4 regions of the Saccharospirillum sp. HFRX-2 genome follow, and region 3 is predicted to be linked to each of the others. Evidence: predicted binding sites of a transcription regulator. Region 3 holds the regulator's gene; each other region holds the start of a gene.
The links. The regulator sigma-54, encoded in region 3, starts transcription at its own class of promoters, with help from an activator protein. The targets are predictions, from matches to a motif close to TGGCACNNNNNTTGCTNT.

Region 1 (3,950 bases), on a different contig from region 3:
AAGCAATTGTCGCCATCGGTTGTTGCGCCCGTTCCAGGTAATGATCTGTTTGCCAATGGTGGCTCCATCGACCTGACGTCCGATCCGGGTCAGGCCGCCTCCTTGATCAGTAACACTCAGGCAGAGCTTGACTATAACAGCCTGACACCGGGCACTTTCTCGACCCTGACCAGTTCGAGCACGCTGAACTTCCTCGATAACACCTTGCCCTTTGGTGACCTGGAAGCGGGTAACTCCTTTGCCTTCGGTATTGCCGTCGGCAGTAATTCGGCAACGGGTGTTACCGTCACTGTTCCTGCAGGCGGCTGGCCGACTCAGGCCGCCTTTGTCACCGACCTGCAGACGGCAATTGATGGTGCCTTGGGCGCTAACGTAGCGAACGTCAGCATTGATGGCGCCACCAACCAGCTGATCATCGAAGCTGGCACGGTCGCCGGTGTTGGCCCGAACGGCATCACCATCACTCATTTGGCGGGTTCAACCACCACCACTTCCTTCGATCTTGAAGTCCTGGGTTTGGCATCGACGTCTTCGCCAGCACCGACGCTCGATCCGGGTGACTCGACCATTCTGCCGAACAACGAATTCACTCTGTCGGTGGATGGCAGTGCCTTCCAAACCATCATCATTCCGCCGGGCAGTTACACCGAGATCGAAGATCTGGTGGCCGCCATTAACCAGCAGATTTCCACCAACTCCATCCTCAACGGTGAAGTGGTGGCGTCGCAGGTCAATGGACGTCTGGTGTTTGAGCGTACTGAGATCGGTAACTTCCCGCTGGATCTGGACATCAATGGTTCGGTGCAGGCATTGCAAGCCTTGGGCATGGATAGCGCTACCAAGATCGAAGGTGAAGATCCCATTGATCGGTCAAACTCCTTCCGCATCAACCTGACGGTGCCGCTGCCGGATGAAGACAATCGTTCCGGATCCGTGGAAATCAGTCTGAGCGAAGACATCCGCTCCATCGATCAGTTGGCGGCTGCCATCAACCGTGAGTTGGCGGCGGTATCCGATGAGGACTACATCGGTGTGCGCGCCCGGGTGATACAGGACGATGCCGGTAATGAGCAGTTGATCCTCGAAGCCACGGTCGAAGGTGAACCGTCGCAAATTTCGGTCAGTAACATCCGCGCGCCGGGTGATGACCTGGCCGTGGAAGCCATGTACGGCTTGCTGCAATTTGCGCCGGTGGCGGGTGATTATCTGGTGCTGGGTGAAGCTGCGGTCACTAACGGCTACCCGGAACAGGGCGTAGTCATCTACAACGAAGAGGCCGATGAGCGCGAGCTGGTTACCATTCCCGAAGGCTCGACTGCCGGTGAAATCGCTGCACTACTGAGCGAGTACGAAGGTGTGGACGCCTCGGCGGAAACCGAAGTGCGGTTGATGTCGCAGAACTACGTTAACTCCGGTGACATGAACATCTACATCAACGGTCAGGTGATTGAAGCGAACAGCCTGGAAGCGATGGTGGCTGAAATCAATCAGTATCAGCAGACCTCGTTGAACAGCATCACCGCCGAATTCGATACCGAAACCGGCGATGTGATTCTGACCTCCAGCACCGGTATCGACATCTCGGTGCGCATCGAATCACCGACGGTGACCGATAGCCTGAGGGTACAAGGCGTTCAGGGATCTGCACCGGTGGTGCTCGGTGGCAATGCCGACGCGGAAACCAATGCGCGCATTGGTGGCTCCGTCGATATCATCCTCAACGAAGGCTACACCATGTTGGAGCCGGATCCCTATGTGGCCGGTCTGTTCAACGGCCTGGGTGAAGATGCGTTCGAGCCGTACACCATTAACGAGTTCAACCCGGATGACTCCGACACCTATAACGAAACGCGGGCGTTGCGAATCTTCGATTCCATCGGTAACGAGCACGAAATGCGCTTCTTCTATGTGAAGGATGCGCCCGATCCGAATCGCCCCAACTCGCTGAGCACTTGGACGGTGTATCTGCAGGTCGATGGTGAGAATGTTGGTGATCCGAACACCAACCTGCCGTTCCCGGAGAACACCCAGGCGACGCTGGCATCGCACAAGCTGTACTTTAACGCCGACGGTACCCTGAACAAGGAAAGCACCGGCGACTTCCTGATCTCCAACTGGAAGCCGATCGACCCGGATACCGGCAAGCCAACCGGTGCCTACATCGGTCAACCGGAAGCTCAGGGCGGTGCCTTGCCGATTCCGGACCCGAACTTTAACTCGAACTTTGCGATCTCGTTCGATGGCACCACTCAGTACGGTGGCACCTTTGCCAACAACAATCTGCAGCAGGATGGTTACGCCTCAGGCCGACTGTCTGACCTGGAGATTGACGACGCCGGCATCATCTACGCCCGTTACTCTAACGGCGAAGCACTGAAGCTGGGTCAGGTGGCGCTGGCATCCTTCGCCAACACCGAAGGTCTGGTGCCGGTCGGTGACACCGAGTGGGTCGAAGGGTTTGAATCCGGTGATGCGGTAATCGGTGAGCCCGGAACGGCCTCGCTGGGCACCATCGAATCGGCCTCTTTGGAAGATTCGACGGTGGATCTGTCGGAGCAGTTGGTGCACCTGATTATCGCCCAGCGAAACTATCAGGCCAGCTCGAAGACGATTGAAACGGCCAACGCCGTGACCCAGACGATTATTAATTTACGATAGTTTTGGGTTCTCTCCAGCTATGGCGTCGGTAACGGCGCCTTTTTCCGCTGGACGCTTAACGGGAGCGGTACGCCGCCCGGACGGAAGACGCAAATTACGAAGCACCTTTGGTGCTGGGTTTTGCGTATCCAGCGTCTCCCGTCTCCCGTCCAGCGTCTTCCGCCCACGGCAATCGCTTGCCGCACTCCTCTGCACGTCCCTGGCCACTTACGCCAACTCCCCGCCAAATCTGGCTCTCCAGGCATTTTCAAAACTTGGCACGGCTTTCGCTATCTATCCGTTATAAGCGGTTAAACAGCCCAATAGCGGCAGGAGTTACCCATGGATCGCGCGATATACATCGCCATGACCGGCGCCAAACACAACATGCTGGCGCAGACGTCACACTCGAACAATCTGGCCAATGCCACGACCACCGGCTTTCGCGCCGACTGGGAGCAGGCACGCGCCATGCCGGTGTTTGGTGAGTATTACCCATCACGGGCGTTCTCCAACACCGAACGGCCGGCGACCGATTTTAACGACGGCCCCCTGGTTGAAACCGGCAATGAATTGGATGTTGCCATTACCGGTGACGGTTTCTTTGCCGTTCAGGACGCCGAAGGCAATGAAGCCTATACCCGACGCGGTGATTTTTCCGTCACCCCAGTCGGTCAGTTGATCAATGGTTCCGGCCAGCCGGTGATCGGGCAGGGTGGTGGACCGATCGTCTTGCCGCCCTATGAGAAAGTCGAGATCGGCGAAGACGGCACCATTTCCATTCGCCCGGCCGGCGCTGGCCCCAATGAGATGGCGGTCATCGACGGTCTGAAAATTGTGAACCCGGATCTGCAGAACCTCGATAAAGGCACCGACGGTTTGTTCCGTCCGCGTGAAGGAGAGCAGGTGTTGGAAGACGATCCGGCGTTGTCGGTTGTCAGTGGCTTTGTTGAAGGCAGCAACGTTAATCCGGTGCACGAACTAACCAATGTGCTGGCGCTGAATCGCCAGTACGAACTGCAAGTAAAAATGATGAAGACGATCGAGGAAATCACTCGCTCTTCTGAACAAATTCTGCGGTTAAGCTAAGGGGGTATTCAAGATGCATAAGGCATTGTGGGTCGGTAAGACCGGTTTGGAAGCCCAGGATCTTTCCTTGGCCACCATCTCCAACAACATGGCAAACGCCAGCACCACCGGCTTTAAAAAAGAGCGGGCGGTGTTTGAAGATCTGATCTATCAGATTCAACGTCAGCCGGGCGCCCAGGGTACTCAAAACACCCAGCTGCCCTCCGGTTTGCAGCTTGGTACCG
Region 2 (3,950 bases), on a different contig from region 3:
ACCGTGGGGAACCGCCCGAAGTGGCGACGTCAATGCCGGGTTTTCAGTTTGTGCGCAAGGTGCAGTTGCCGGAAAACGAGCGGGGAGAAATTACTGCCATGGTGCATCCGAATCTGCAGGATGCTGACTATCAGCCGATTAAGCCGGGCGATCCGCTGTTTATCACCCTGGATGGAGAAACCTTGCCTTACGACGGTGAAGAGATGTTATACGGCGCCTTTATCAACGAGGCGGCCTATTACGACCGCCACGTTGGTTTGAGCTTGATGCGTCCTTGCACCATAGAGCGCGGGTCACAGCCAGATTAAATCTGCCCGAACTGGAAACTCAGCACCACGGATGCACCGGACAGGTCGTCGTCGCTGACGCCATCCAGATCGGGGTCGGTGGTCAGCCGATAGGCGCCACCGATACCCACTTCCAGAAAATCGGTCAGATTCACTTCCGCGCCGACAGAGACTTCGCTGGCCAGAAAGCTGCCGTTGTCTTCGTCGGTACCATCACTCAGAGACACCGATCCCGCACCCAGCAGTAGCTTGGTTTCAACATGCACGACCGCATCCGGCCGATGGGTGTAGCCGATCAGCAAACCGCCGTAACCCATATCCAGCGTTTGACCGTTACCCCACTCCGGCTCGTTAATCAGGCCATAACCGGCGCCACCGATCAGCAATGAATGCACGCCGGTGGTAAAGGTGCCGGCGCCTTCGCCGCCGAGCATAATGGCGGTTTCATCGCCCAACTGACCGTATTTGACCAGCGGACCGCCGTAGCCGCCGGAGCGGGCGTTCTGCATATCGATCAAGGCATCCTTGGCAAAGGCAGGCAGACTGAGCATTGCCACCAGGGGTAAAAGGATCAGTGCACGCATTGATATATCTCCATAACAAGGCAGGGGCCGGACTGAGCTTATCTTGCCGGCAATTGGCAATCAGCCCAGTGGTAAAAGTCACGATGAGGAGGAATCGCTCAATTTGGCTTCCAGTTCTTTCAGCTGGGTTTCCAGTTCAGCCAACTGTGTCCGGGTGCGTTCCAGCACCGCTTGCTGAGCGTCAAACTCGTCGCGGCTGACGACATCCAGTTTACTCAGTTGCGCTTGCACCAGGCTGCGCAAATTGGTGCGCAAGTCGTCACGCGCCTGCTGTCCCTGACTGAACAGGGCACTGGCCTGACGACTGATTTGGTCGAGCATATCTTCGGGTAATTTCATGGCACCTCCGTGCTCCAAAACAGGGCTGGAAATAGCAGCAGACGCCGTTGCCAGCCTCACCAGATGGAGACTTGATTCAAATTTCTGTGGCAATGATGGCAACGCTATCAGCGCTAACCTCGTGATTTTCAGGCCCTATCCCGTCTTTGAGCAAATAGTGTGCACTGACGGCGCACAGCTTTTGTGCGCTGCACTGATTTTGTGCGCATAACGCTCAATCCTTGACCCGACATTTACGTAAATCCTTGATTCATCGCATTGACCGGAGTTGGCACGGGCTTCGCTTTACCCCCTCGCACACGATTCCAATCGCAGCCAACCGTTGCGTTGGACATTGTAACTCGGGTGATTTCCGGTAGCACTGGCTGCGACGGGCGATCCCCTCGAGCCGGCGCTGTCAATTCAGTGCAACGGTGGAACGGAAAGGAGTGAACAAAAATGAAACTCGTATCAGCCATTATCAAGCCCTTTAAGTTGGACGACGTCCGCGAAGCGCTGTCTGAAATCGGCGTACAGGGCATCACCGTAACCGAAGTAAAAGGTTTCGGACGTCAGAAAGGCCATACCGAACTCTATCGGGGTGCGGAGTATGTGGTCGATTTCTTGCCCAAAGTGAAAGTAGAAGTCGGTGTTTCCGACGAACTGCTGGACCGGGCAATCGAGGCCATTTCCAAGGCCGCCAACACCGGCAAGATCGGTGACGGCAAGATCTTTGTAACCCCGCTCGAACAGGCCATTCGCATTCGTACCGGCGAGACCGGCAACGACGCGATCTGAGCAAAAAATAAATAGCAATTGGAGACAAGGGTGATGCAGAACCAAATTTTTGAACTGCAATTTGCCATGGATACGTTCTATTTCCTGATCTGTGGCGCATTGGTCATGTGGATGGCCGCTGGTTTCGCAATGTTGGAAGCTGGCTTGGTCCGTGCCAAGAACACGACTGAAATTCTGACCAAAAACGTCGCGCTGTATGCGATTGCCTGCACCATGTACCTGATCTGTGGTTATCAGTTCATGTACGGCGGCGGCTGGTTCCTGTCAGGTGTTGAGACAGTGGCCAACTTCAGCGTTGAAGGTGCTTTGGCGGCTTCTGAAGAGGCTGGTTTTGACGGCGGCTCTGTTTACTCAGGCGCCTCTGACTTCTTCTTCCAGGTGGTGTTCGTGGCAACAGCCATGTCCATCGTTTCCGGTGCCGTGGCCGAACGTATGAAGCTGTGGGCCTTCCTGGTCTTCGCTGTGGCCATGACTGCAGTCATCTATCCGTTCGAAGGTGGCTGGACTTGGGGCGGTAACGAAGTCTTCGGCATGTACTCGCTGAGTTATTCTGACTACGCCGGTTCCGGTATCGTTCACATGGCCGGTGCTGCTGCTGCTCTGGCGGGTGTTCTGCTACTGGGCCCACGCAAAGGCAAATACGGCAAGAATGGCGAAATCAACGCCATTCCAGGTGCCAACCTGCCGCTGGCGACTCTGGGTACCTTCATCCTGTGGATGGGCTGGTTCGGCTTCAACGGTGGTTCTACCCTGAAACTGGGCGGTATGGCCGTTGCCAACGAAGTGGCTAACGTCTTCCTGAACACCAACGCTGCTGCGGCCGGTGGTTTGATCGCCGCGCTGATCGTCGCTCGCCTGTGGTTCAAGAAAGCTGACCTGACCATGGCCCTGAACGGCGCTCTGGCCGGTCTGGTTGCGATCACTGCTGAGCCGGCTGATCCGACTCCGCTGCTGGCGACCATCATCGGTGCCATCGGTGGTGTGATCGTGGTGTTCAGCATCGTTGCTCTGGATAAACTGAAAATCGACGATCCGGTCGGTGCCATCTCTGTGCATGGTGTTGTCGGTCTGTTCGGTATCTTCGCGGTTCTGTTGAGCGACAGCGATGCCACCTTCGGCGGCCAGCTGGTGGGTGCTCTGACCATCTTCGTCTGGGTGTTCGGCGCTTCCTTGATCGTCTGGGGCGTTATCAAGGCGGTTATGGGTCTGCGCGTCAGCGAAGAAGAAGAGTACGAAGGCGTCGATCTGACCGAATGCGGTATGGATGCCTATCCGGAATTTACTGCTGCCAGCAAATAAGCTGCAGTAACTGAGCCGCAAGGCTCGTCCGAGTGAAGGCCCCATTTGGGGCCTTTCTTTTTGGGCCGTTGTTGTCGATGGAGCATTCTATTTTGTCGCGCTATCTGCATGGTTTATGCTTGAGGTGGGTCGTGACTACCTCCGAGGGAGAGTGCTATGAAACTCGTAACCGCAATTATCAAGCCCTTTAAACTCGACGATGTGCGTGAAGCCTTGTCTGAAGTGGGTGTACAGGGCATCACCGTGACTGAAGTGAAAGGCTTTGGTCGCCAAAAAGGCCACACTGAGCTGTATCGTGGCGCTGAATACGTCGTCGACTTTTTGCCCAAAATCAAAGTTGAAGTCGCTACCGATGACAACAAATTGGAAGCCGTGATCGATGCGATTTCCAAATCAGCCAACACCGGCAAGATCGGTGACGGCAAGATTTTTGTGGCAGCGCTGGAGCAGGTGATTCGCATCCGTACCGGTGAAACCGGCGAAGATGCTGTGTGACTGAGCTGTTGTTCAGCGAATAAAAAAACCCGTCCATTGGACGGGTTTTTTGCATCTGACATTGGCTTAACTGGTACGCGAACGCCGTGCCGCCCAATAGGCCGGCAGTTGGAAGCAGATAAAGCGAATGGTCAGGCCGGCCGCTGAAGCAAACAGATAGCCCGCTACA
Region 3 (3,950 bases):
GGAAGTCTGGGCCGATACCCTTGATGTCACCCGCGACCCGGCCACCGGCGTGATTGAATTTCTCGAAGCGCGTGGCGAACCGGCGCGCTATCAGGAACAGCCGAATGTCGGCGAACCGCTGATCCATGTGCAAGGTCAGCGCATCGAATACCGGCCACAACAAGACATCATTATCACCGAAGGCGGCGGGCGCCTGGAGCAGAATGACAGCGAAATCAACGCTGACTACATCCAATACAATCTGGTTGAAGAAACACTCAGTGTGCGCTCGGTACGCAGCCAGACAGAAAATCCTGAAGCACCTCAGGCAACCTGGATCATCCAGCCAGGAGCGGTGGACTGAATGAGTTTATTGCACGCTAAACACCTGGCCAAAAGTTACCGCAGACGCCCGGTGGTACGCGATGTCAGCCTCAGCGTGGAGCCTGGTCAGATCGTCGGTCTGCTCGGCCCCAATGGCGCGGGGAAAACCACCTGCTTCTATATGATTGTTGGGCTGATTCCTGCCGACAATGGCGAGGTCTACGTCGGCGATACCGCTGTCACCAAACTGCCCATGCACGCCCGGGCACGCCACGGTATCGGTTATTTGCCTCAGGAAGCGTCGATCTTTCGCAAGCTGAGTGTCGCCGACAACATTCTCGGCGTGCTGCAGACGCGTAAAGAGTTGTCGCGCAGTGAGCGCCACGATCGGTTGGAATCGTTGCTCGATGAGTTCAACATCAACCACATCCGCGACAGCCTGGGTATGGCGCTGTCCGGTGGTGAGCGCCGCCGCGTAGAGATCGCCCGCGCCCTGGCCATGGAACCGGCGGTGGTGTTGCTGGACGAACCCTTTGCCGGTGTCGATCCGATTTCCGTAGGCGACATCAAAGGCATCATTCATCATTTGCGCGATCGCGGCATTGCCGTTTTGATCACCGATCACAACGTCCGTGAAACGCTCGATATCTGCGAAAAAGCCTATATCGTTGGCAACGGACATATCATCGCTGAAGGAACAGCTGAGGATGTACTCAACAACGCCACCGTGCGTGAGGTATATTTAGGCGACCAGTTCCGGCTATGACGGCAAGGTTCCCGTCAGGACTCGTTGTAATTAACAGGCCCAAAGGCGTATTAACACCTCTATGAAGACCTCCTTACAACTTAAAATGAGTCAGCAGTTGACGATGACGCCGCAACTGCAGCAAGCCATTCGTCTCCTGCAACTGTCGACCCTGGACTTACAACAGGAAATTCAGGAGGCGTTGGAAACCAACCCCATGCTGGAGGTTCGCGAAGACGACAGCGGCAACAGCAGCGATGGCGAACATGACCATGCCAACACCAGCGAATCCCATAATGGCGATTCACTGAATGGCGACAGGGCCAAAGCCGAAACTCTGATCGACAATTCCGACAATCGCCAGGAAATGGAAATTCAGGAACACATTCCGGATGATCTGGCGGTTGATTCATCCTGGGACGACATCTACACCCACACACCGACCAGTCATGGCTTACCGTCTGGTGATGACGACTTCAATTTCGAGAACGTTTACGGCACCACCGACTCGCTTTGGGATCATCTGAACTGGCAGCTCAACCTGACCACCATGACCGATCGCGATCGACTGATCGCCGAAGCCATCATTGAAAGCGTCGATGCCGAAGGTTATTTGCAGTCCAGCCTCGATGAAATTTTTGAAGGCCTGGACAAAGAATTGTCCAGTGAAGACGACCCCTTGGAAATGGACGAAGTGGAAGCGGTACTGCGCCGCGTTCAGCATTTCGACCCCGCCGGCGTTTGCGCCCGCGATCTGTCCGACTGTCTCAGCATTCAATTAAACCAACTGCCCGAAGAAACCCCCAGCCGCCAGGAAGCGCTTAAGATCGTCAAAGATCATCTGGACCTGCTTGGCGCACGCGACTACGCCCAACTGATGCGTAAAACGCGGCTAAAAGAAAACGACCTGCGCGACGTTATTCTGCTGATTCAAAGCCTGAACCCGCGACCGGGCAACCAGATCGAAAGCGGCAAAGACGAATATGTGGTGCCCGATGTCATGGTGCGCAAAGACATCAAAAACAATCGTTGGCTGGTTGAGTTAAATCCGGACATCGCGCCCAAACTGCGCGTCAATGCATCCTACGCTTCGATGGTCAAACGCGCCGATAATTCCAGCGACAACACCTACCTTAAAGATCATCTTCAGGAAGCGCGCTGGTTCATTAAAAGTCTGCAAAGCCGTAACGAAACGCTGCTGAAAGTGGCGACTAATATCGTTGAACATCAGCGCGGTTTTCTCGAACACGGTGAAGAAGCGATGAAGCCGTTGGTGCTGCATGATGTGGCGCAGGCGGTCGAGATGCACGAATCGACTATCTCGCGCGTCACCACGCAAAAATACATGCACACCCCGCGCGGTATTTTTGAGCTGAAGTATTTCTTCTCCAGTCATGTCAGCACCGAAGGCGGTGGCGAATGTTCGAGCACCGCTATTCGCGCCATCATTCGCAAGCTGGTCGCGGCGGAAAACCCGCGCAAACCGCTGAGTGATTCCAAAATTGCCACCTTGCTTGGCGACCAGGGCATCAAGGTCGCCCGACGCACCATCGCCAAGTACCGGGAGGCCATGCATATTCCTCCGTCAAATGAACGTAAGAGTTTGATTTAGATCAGATTTTCGAACGACTGCAGGCTTGAAGTAGCAGCCTCTCACCGCAAAGATTGAATCAGGAGCTAGACTGAAACCAGGGATAGCACTCAAGGAAGCCGGCCGACATCATGGCCTGAATCATTGTCACTGCATGAGGAGCGGACTATGCAAGTCAACATCAGCGGTCAACACGTCGAAGTTACTGAAGCTCTGCACGACTATGTTGCCTCCAAGCTGGAAAAACTGGAGCGACACTACGATCAGATCGGCAACGTCCAGGTGACGCTCAGTATTGAAAAAAATCGGCAAAAAGCGGAAGCTTCGCTGAACATCAAGGGGGCTCAGTTGCACGCCGATGCTGCACACGATGATTTATACGCCGCCATTGACATGATCACTGACAAACTCGACCGCCAGTTGCTCAAGCACAAGGAAAAAACGGTCGACCGCATGCACGGGAACTCTCGTTAACCATGATTCAACTGGACCAGGTCCTCTCATCCGAACGCGTCTATACCGGCGCGTTCGGTGTCAGCAAGAAACGCGTTCTGCAGAGTCTGGCCGAACGCTTGGCGGCTTCACTTGATGGTGTTGGTGAAGTCGATCTTTTCGATCAGCTGATTGCCCGTGAGCGCCTGGGTTCCACCGGTTTAGGCCAAGGCATTGCTGTACCGCATTGTCGTCTGGCGCAGATTGAACGCCCCATCGCTGCGCTCGCCAAACTCGACGAAGCCGTCGATTTTGAATCCCCCGACCGCAAACCGGTCGACCTCTTGTTCGTGCTGGTGGTGCCTGAAGCGGCCACCGACGATCATCTCAATTTACTGGCCGCTGTGGTGGAACGATTCAACGACAGCGCCTTGGTGAAATCACTGCGCCAGGCCTCCGACAGCCAGACCCTTTATCAGCAATTTATTCAGGGCCTCTGATCGCCATGGCGCATCCCGATTTCCGGCTGGTCATCATCAGCGGACGCTCAGGGTCGGGCAAGAGTACCGTCCTGAACGCGCTTGAAGACGCAGGCTTTAATTGCATCGATAACCTGCCACCGGCCTTGTTACCGGAACTGGTCCACTGGATGACCGCCAGTACCGCCCAGCCGGACGTAGCGGTCTGTATCGATGCACGGGTCGCCTCCGATGCCATCAATGGCTTGCCTGCCATCCTGAAATCCCTGCCGCAAACACTGCAGCCGGACATTCTTTATCTCGATGCCGAAGAAACCATACTGCTGCAACGCTTCTCTGCCACGCGGCGCAAACACCCGCTGACCAATGCCGATCGATCCCTGGCCGAAGCCATAGCAGT
Region 4 (3,950 bases), on a different contig from region 3:
GGCCCAGATCGCGTAGGCGATGCCAACGGGTATCACTTTCAGAGTTTGCGCCAATAAATAAAATGCCAGCGCGTAGCTGACGACCACTATCACCGACGGCCACAACCGACTGAAATTATCGCTGGCTTTGAGTGCGGTCGTGCCCACAACTTCGGCGGTGATCGCGATCGCCAGAATCAACCACGCTTTCATGACAGGCCTCTTAACATCGACAAAAGACAGCGCAGTTTACTCAACTTGCTGAGCGGCAACCATCAAACCGGAATCAATAGCGGCCAGGCGTTGCTCTGCCAAGGGTACAATTTCGCGCTCTACCAGACGATGCAACTGGCCACGATAACCGCTGCGGCCGGCTGGCGTATCGGGGTTGGAGGTGATGGCGATGGTCAGCTCCAACTCCGGCAATACATAGACCATCTGCCCGCCGTATCCCCAACCGTAGTAGCCGTCGTAGCCGTCAAAATCACGCAGAAACCAGCCATAACCATAGCCATCGCCGGTGTAGCGCGAGCGGGTATAAGGCTGCCAGCTGGCATCAATCCACTGCTGTGAAACCACCTGAGTGCCGTCCATTGCCCGACCACCACGACGATAGAGTTCACCAAAGGCGAGCAATGACGCCGGCGTCATACTGACCTGATTACCACCCAGTGGAATACCTTGCGGATCGCGCAACCAACTGACTATGCGGATGCCAGCCGGCGCCAACCATTCGTTGGCCAGTTCATCGGTCGGACGACCGGTTTCACGAGTGAGAATAGCCGACAATAAGTGCGTACTGCCGGTGGAATATTGCATGCGACCACCCGGCTCGGCATCGAACGGACGCGCCAGAGCGTTTTGCACCCAGTTCCTGCTGCTGACCCAGTTACCATAGTTGCGGCCGGAGGTGCGCTCCAATCCCGCCTGCATCGATAACAGATGTCCGATGGTGATCTGCTGCAAACGCGGATCCGGATCGGCTGGCAATTGATCACTCAATAACGGCGCAATGAGCTGATCAGTACTGTCGAGCACACCGCGTTCAATAGCGATGCCAACCAGCGCTGACATTAACGACTTGGACGCCGACTTGATATTGGCCGGCTGATCGAGTCGGGCACCATTAAAACTTTCCGCCAGAATCAGTTCGCCGGACTGAGCAACCTGAAGGGTATAAAGATTATTAAAGCGAGCAGCAGCAAGATGAATGGATTCGGTGGGAGACTCGGCCAGAACCGGCGCTAAAAGCCCGAACGATAAACAACTGATCACAACAGGTCGAAACATGGCAACCTACTCCGCACCCACAGCAAAGCTGACAGACTAGCAGAGCATGCTGCCAATCGACGGCTCTAGAATGTCAAGGTCATGAAAACCGAATGCGGGTCCGGCTGGTAATCGGCGAACGGATCGGTGTATTTAAAACCCACGGCTTCGTACATCCGTCGCGCCGGCAAAAAGGCGTCCATTGAGCCGGTTTCCAGACTGATGCGTTGCATGCCTTTGGTGCGCGCCTGATCCAAAGCGTGCTGTAGCAAAGCGCGGGCAATGCCCTGCCGTAAAAAGCGCGGATCGGTACGCATGGACTTCAATTCGCCATGCGTCTCGTCCAGTGCTTTCAAAGCCGCACAGCCAAGCAATTGATCGTCACGCCAGGCCGTCCAAAACTGAATATTCGGTTGTTGCAGTGCACTCAAATCGAGTGCATGCACGCTTTCCGGCGGTGAGTGTTCAGCCATGCCCGCCAGATGCGCAGCCAGGAGTTCAACAACGGCCGGATGCTCCAGACCGCCATCGCGAATCTCAATATCAGACATAGAAGTGTTCCGAAAAATAGGTCGAACAAAGCCCGGGTCAGAACGACCCGGGCTGAGCTTTGATCAGGTCAACAGACCTTTTTTGTAGAGGTTTTCGTAGCAGTAGTTGGTGGCGTCGACAAAGCCTTCAACAGAACCGCAGTCAAAGCGTTTGCCTTTCAGCCGATAGGCCATGACCACTCCATCCTGGGCCTGGGTCATCAAGGCATCGGTCAACTGAACTTCGTCGTTCTTGCCCGGCGGCGTATTGCGCAGAATTTCAAAAATGTCGGGCGTCAGAATATAGCGACCAATGACCGCCAGATTAGAAGGTGCGTCTTCCTTCTTGGGTTTTTCCACCATGCTTTTTACGCGGTAGAGACCGTCTTTCATTTCTTCGCCGTCGATCACACCGTATTTGTGGATCTCATCTTCGGGTACTTCCATCACCGCAACGATGCTGCAACGGAATTGATTGAAGACTTTGACCATCTGCGCCAGGACGTTTTCCGTGGTTTCTTCAGGCTCGGGCAAACAGAGGTCGTCAGCCAGGATGACACCGAAAGGTTCGTTGCCGATCAGAGTTTCGCCGCAAAGAATGGCATGACCCAGACCTTTCATTTCTTTTTGGCGCGTGAACGAGAAAATGCCCTCATCCATCACATGACGAATCGATTTGAGAAACTCTTCCTTGTTGGAACCATTGATCTGGTGTTCCAGCTCATAGGAAATATCAAAATGGTCGGCAATGGCGCGTTTGCCACGACCAGTCACAAAGCCGATTTCGTTCAAGCCTGCTTCGATGGCCTCTTCAACCCCATATTGCACCAGGGGCTTATTGACGATCGGCAGCATTTCCTTGGGCAGCGCCTTGGTTGCCGGCAGAAAACGCGTTCCGTAGCCGCCAACGGGGAACATACATTTGCGAATCATTTCCTATCCTCTATTTCTGCTTTGTCTTCAGTTCTAAGCAATTAACTGACCACCCGCAATTGTGGCGCGTTGTTTGCGATATAACCGGCGTAGCTGGGGTCAGCTGTACAGCCCTGCACCGCTTTGGCGCGCCAATGGCGGTCTGGGGTTGGAACTGTCCTTACACTAATATTGTTGCACCAATATGAAGCATGGCACCAGGATGGTGCGTTACTTCAATTGTGATCATCATACATCAGGTTAGGGAGACTAACATGACAGAAGCCGAGGCCCGTCTGGCGGCTTTTCGAGAATCAGCCGAGCAGCGTATGACGTTGCTGTACGGTGCACAACGCGCCCCGGCGGTGACCGATCAATTGATGGGTTTATTGAATCGTTATCAGAGCGCTATTTACCATCACACCCGCAGCGCAAACTGGGATGAAACCGACAATCTGCTGATTACCTACGGCGATGCCATTCGCAATCGCGATGAACCGGGCCTATTGCAATTGGAACGCTTTCTGGAAGCCTTCTATCCCAGCCTGATCAGCAACATCCATTTACTGCCCTTTTATCCCTACAGCTCTGACGACGGCTTTTCGGTCATCGACTTTAAACAGGTGCGCGATACCGTCGGCCAATGGGATCATATCGATGCCTTAGCGCGCCGTTTCGGCATTATGTTCGATCTGGTTTTGAACCATTGCTCGCGCGAAAACCTCTGGTTTATTGAGTACATTCAAAACCAGGAACCGGGCTGCAATTACTTTATCGATCTCGACCCCGCTACCGACGTTTCCATGGTCACCCGACCGCGTTCTTCGCCATTAGCCGCACCCATCAATACGCACCGTGGCACTCGTCATGTCTGGGCAACTTTTAGCGAAGACCAGATCGACCTGAATTACGAAAACCCCGATGTGCTGCTGGCGATGATGGATGTGTTTTTGTTCTATCTGTCAAAAGGTGCTCGCTTAGTACGGCTCGATGCGGTGGCGTTTTTATGGAAGCGCTTGGGCACTTCCTGCATTCATCTGCCGGAAACCCATGAGATCGTTAAACTGATGCGCGACATCGTCGATGCCGTTGCGCCCTGGGTCATATTGGTCACCGAAACCAATGTGCCGCACGAGGAAAACCTGTCCTATTTCGGCGAGGGCGATGAAGCCTCGATGGTCTATCAGTTCGCGCTGCCGCCGCTGGTGCTCTATACCCTGAACCGCGGCAACGCCGACCTGCTGACCAACTGGGCGATGA

Region 1: the regulator sigma-54 is predicted to act here: its motif matches at 2,914-2,931, upstream of flgF (flagellar basal-body rod protein FlgF).
Region 2: the regulator sigma-54 is predicted to act here: its motif matches at 1,480-1,497, upstream of glnK (P-II family nitrogen regulator).
Region 4: the regulator sigma-54 is predicted to act here: its motif matches at 2,774-2,791, upstream of ABMA60_RS10605 (sugar phosphorylase).

The regions. Positions count from the first base shown of each region.
Region 1 covers NZ_JBEBMU010000006.1:130,234-134,183, reverse strand. The annotation lists gene ABMA60_RS13445 (flagellar hook-basal body complex protein) at 1-2,658, shown strand, start outside; gene flgF (flagellar basal-body rod protein FlgF) at 2,980-3,726, shown strand; gene flgG (flagellar basal-body rod protein FlgG) at 3,740-3,950, shown strand, end outside.
Region 2 covers NZ_JBEBMU010000001.1:424,103-428,052, forward strand. The annotation lists gene ABMA60_RS02135 (aspartoacylase) at 1-308, shown strand, start outside; gene ABMA60_RS02140 (hypothetical protein) at 305-871, opposite strand; gene ABMA60_RS02145 (accessory factor UbiK family protein) at 950-1,210, opposite strand; gene glnK (P-II family nitrogen regulator) at 1,649-1,987, shown strand; gene ABMA60_RS02155 (ammonium transporter) at 2,021-3,286, shown strand; gene glnK (P-II family nitrogen regulator) at 3,443-3,781, shown strand; gene ABMA60_RS02165 (hypothetical protein) at 3,848-3,950, opposite strand, start outside.
Region 3 covers NZ_JBEBMU010000007.1:15,757-19,706, forward strand. The annotation lists gene lptA (lipopolysaccharide transport periplasmic protein LptA) at 1-343, shown strand, start outside; gene lptB (LPS export ABC transporter ATP-binding protein) at 344-1,069, shown strand; gene ABMA60_RS14190 (RNA polymerase factor sigma-54) at 1,131-2,660, shown strand; gene hpf (ribosome hibernation-promoting factor, HPF/YfiA family) at 2,808-3,113, shown strand; gene ABMA60_RS14200 (PTS sugar transporter subunit IIA) at 3,116-3,571, shown strand; gene rapZ (RNase adapter RapZ) at 3,577-3,950, shown strand, end outside.
Region 4 covers NZ_JBEBMU010000004.1:127,494-131,443, forward strand. The annotation lists gene ABMA60_RS10585 (SMR family transporter) at 1-192, opposite strand, end outside; gene ABMA60_RS10590 (serine hydrolase domain-containing protein) at 229-1,269, opposite strand; gene ABMA60_RS10595 (GNAT family N-acetyltransferase) at 1,335-1,799, opposite strand; gene galU (UTP--glucose-1-phosphate uridylyltransferase GalU) at 1,863-2,711, opposite strand; gene ABMA60_RS10605 (sugar phosphorylase) at 2,966-3,950, shown strand, end outside.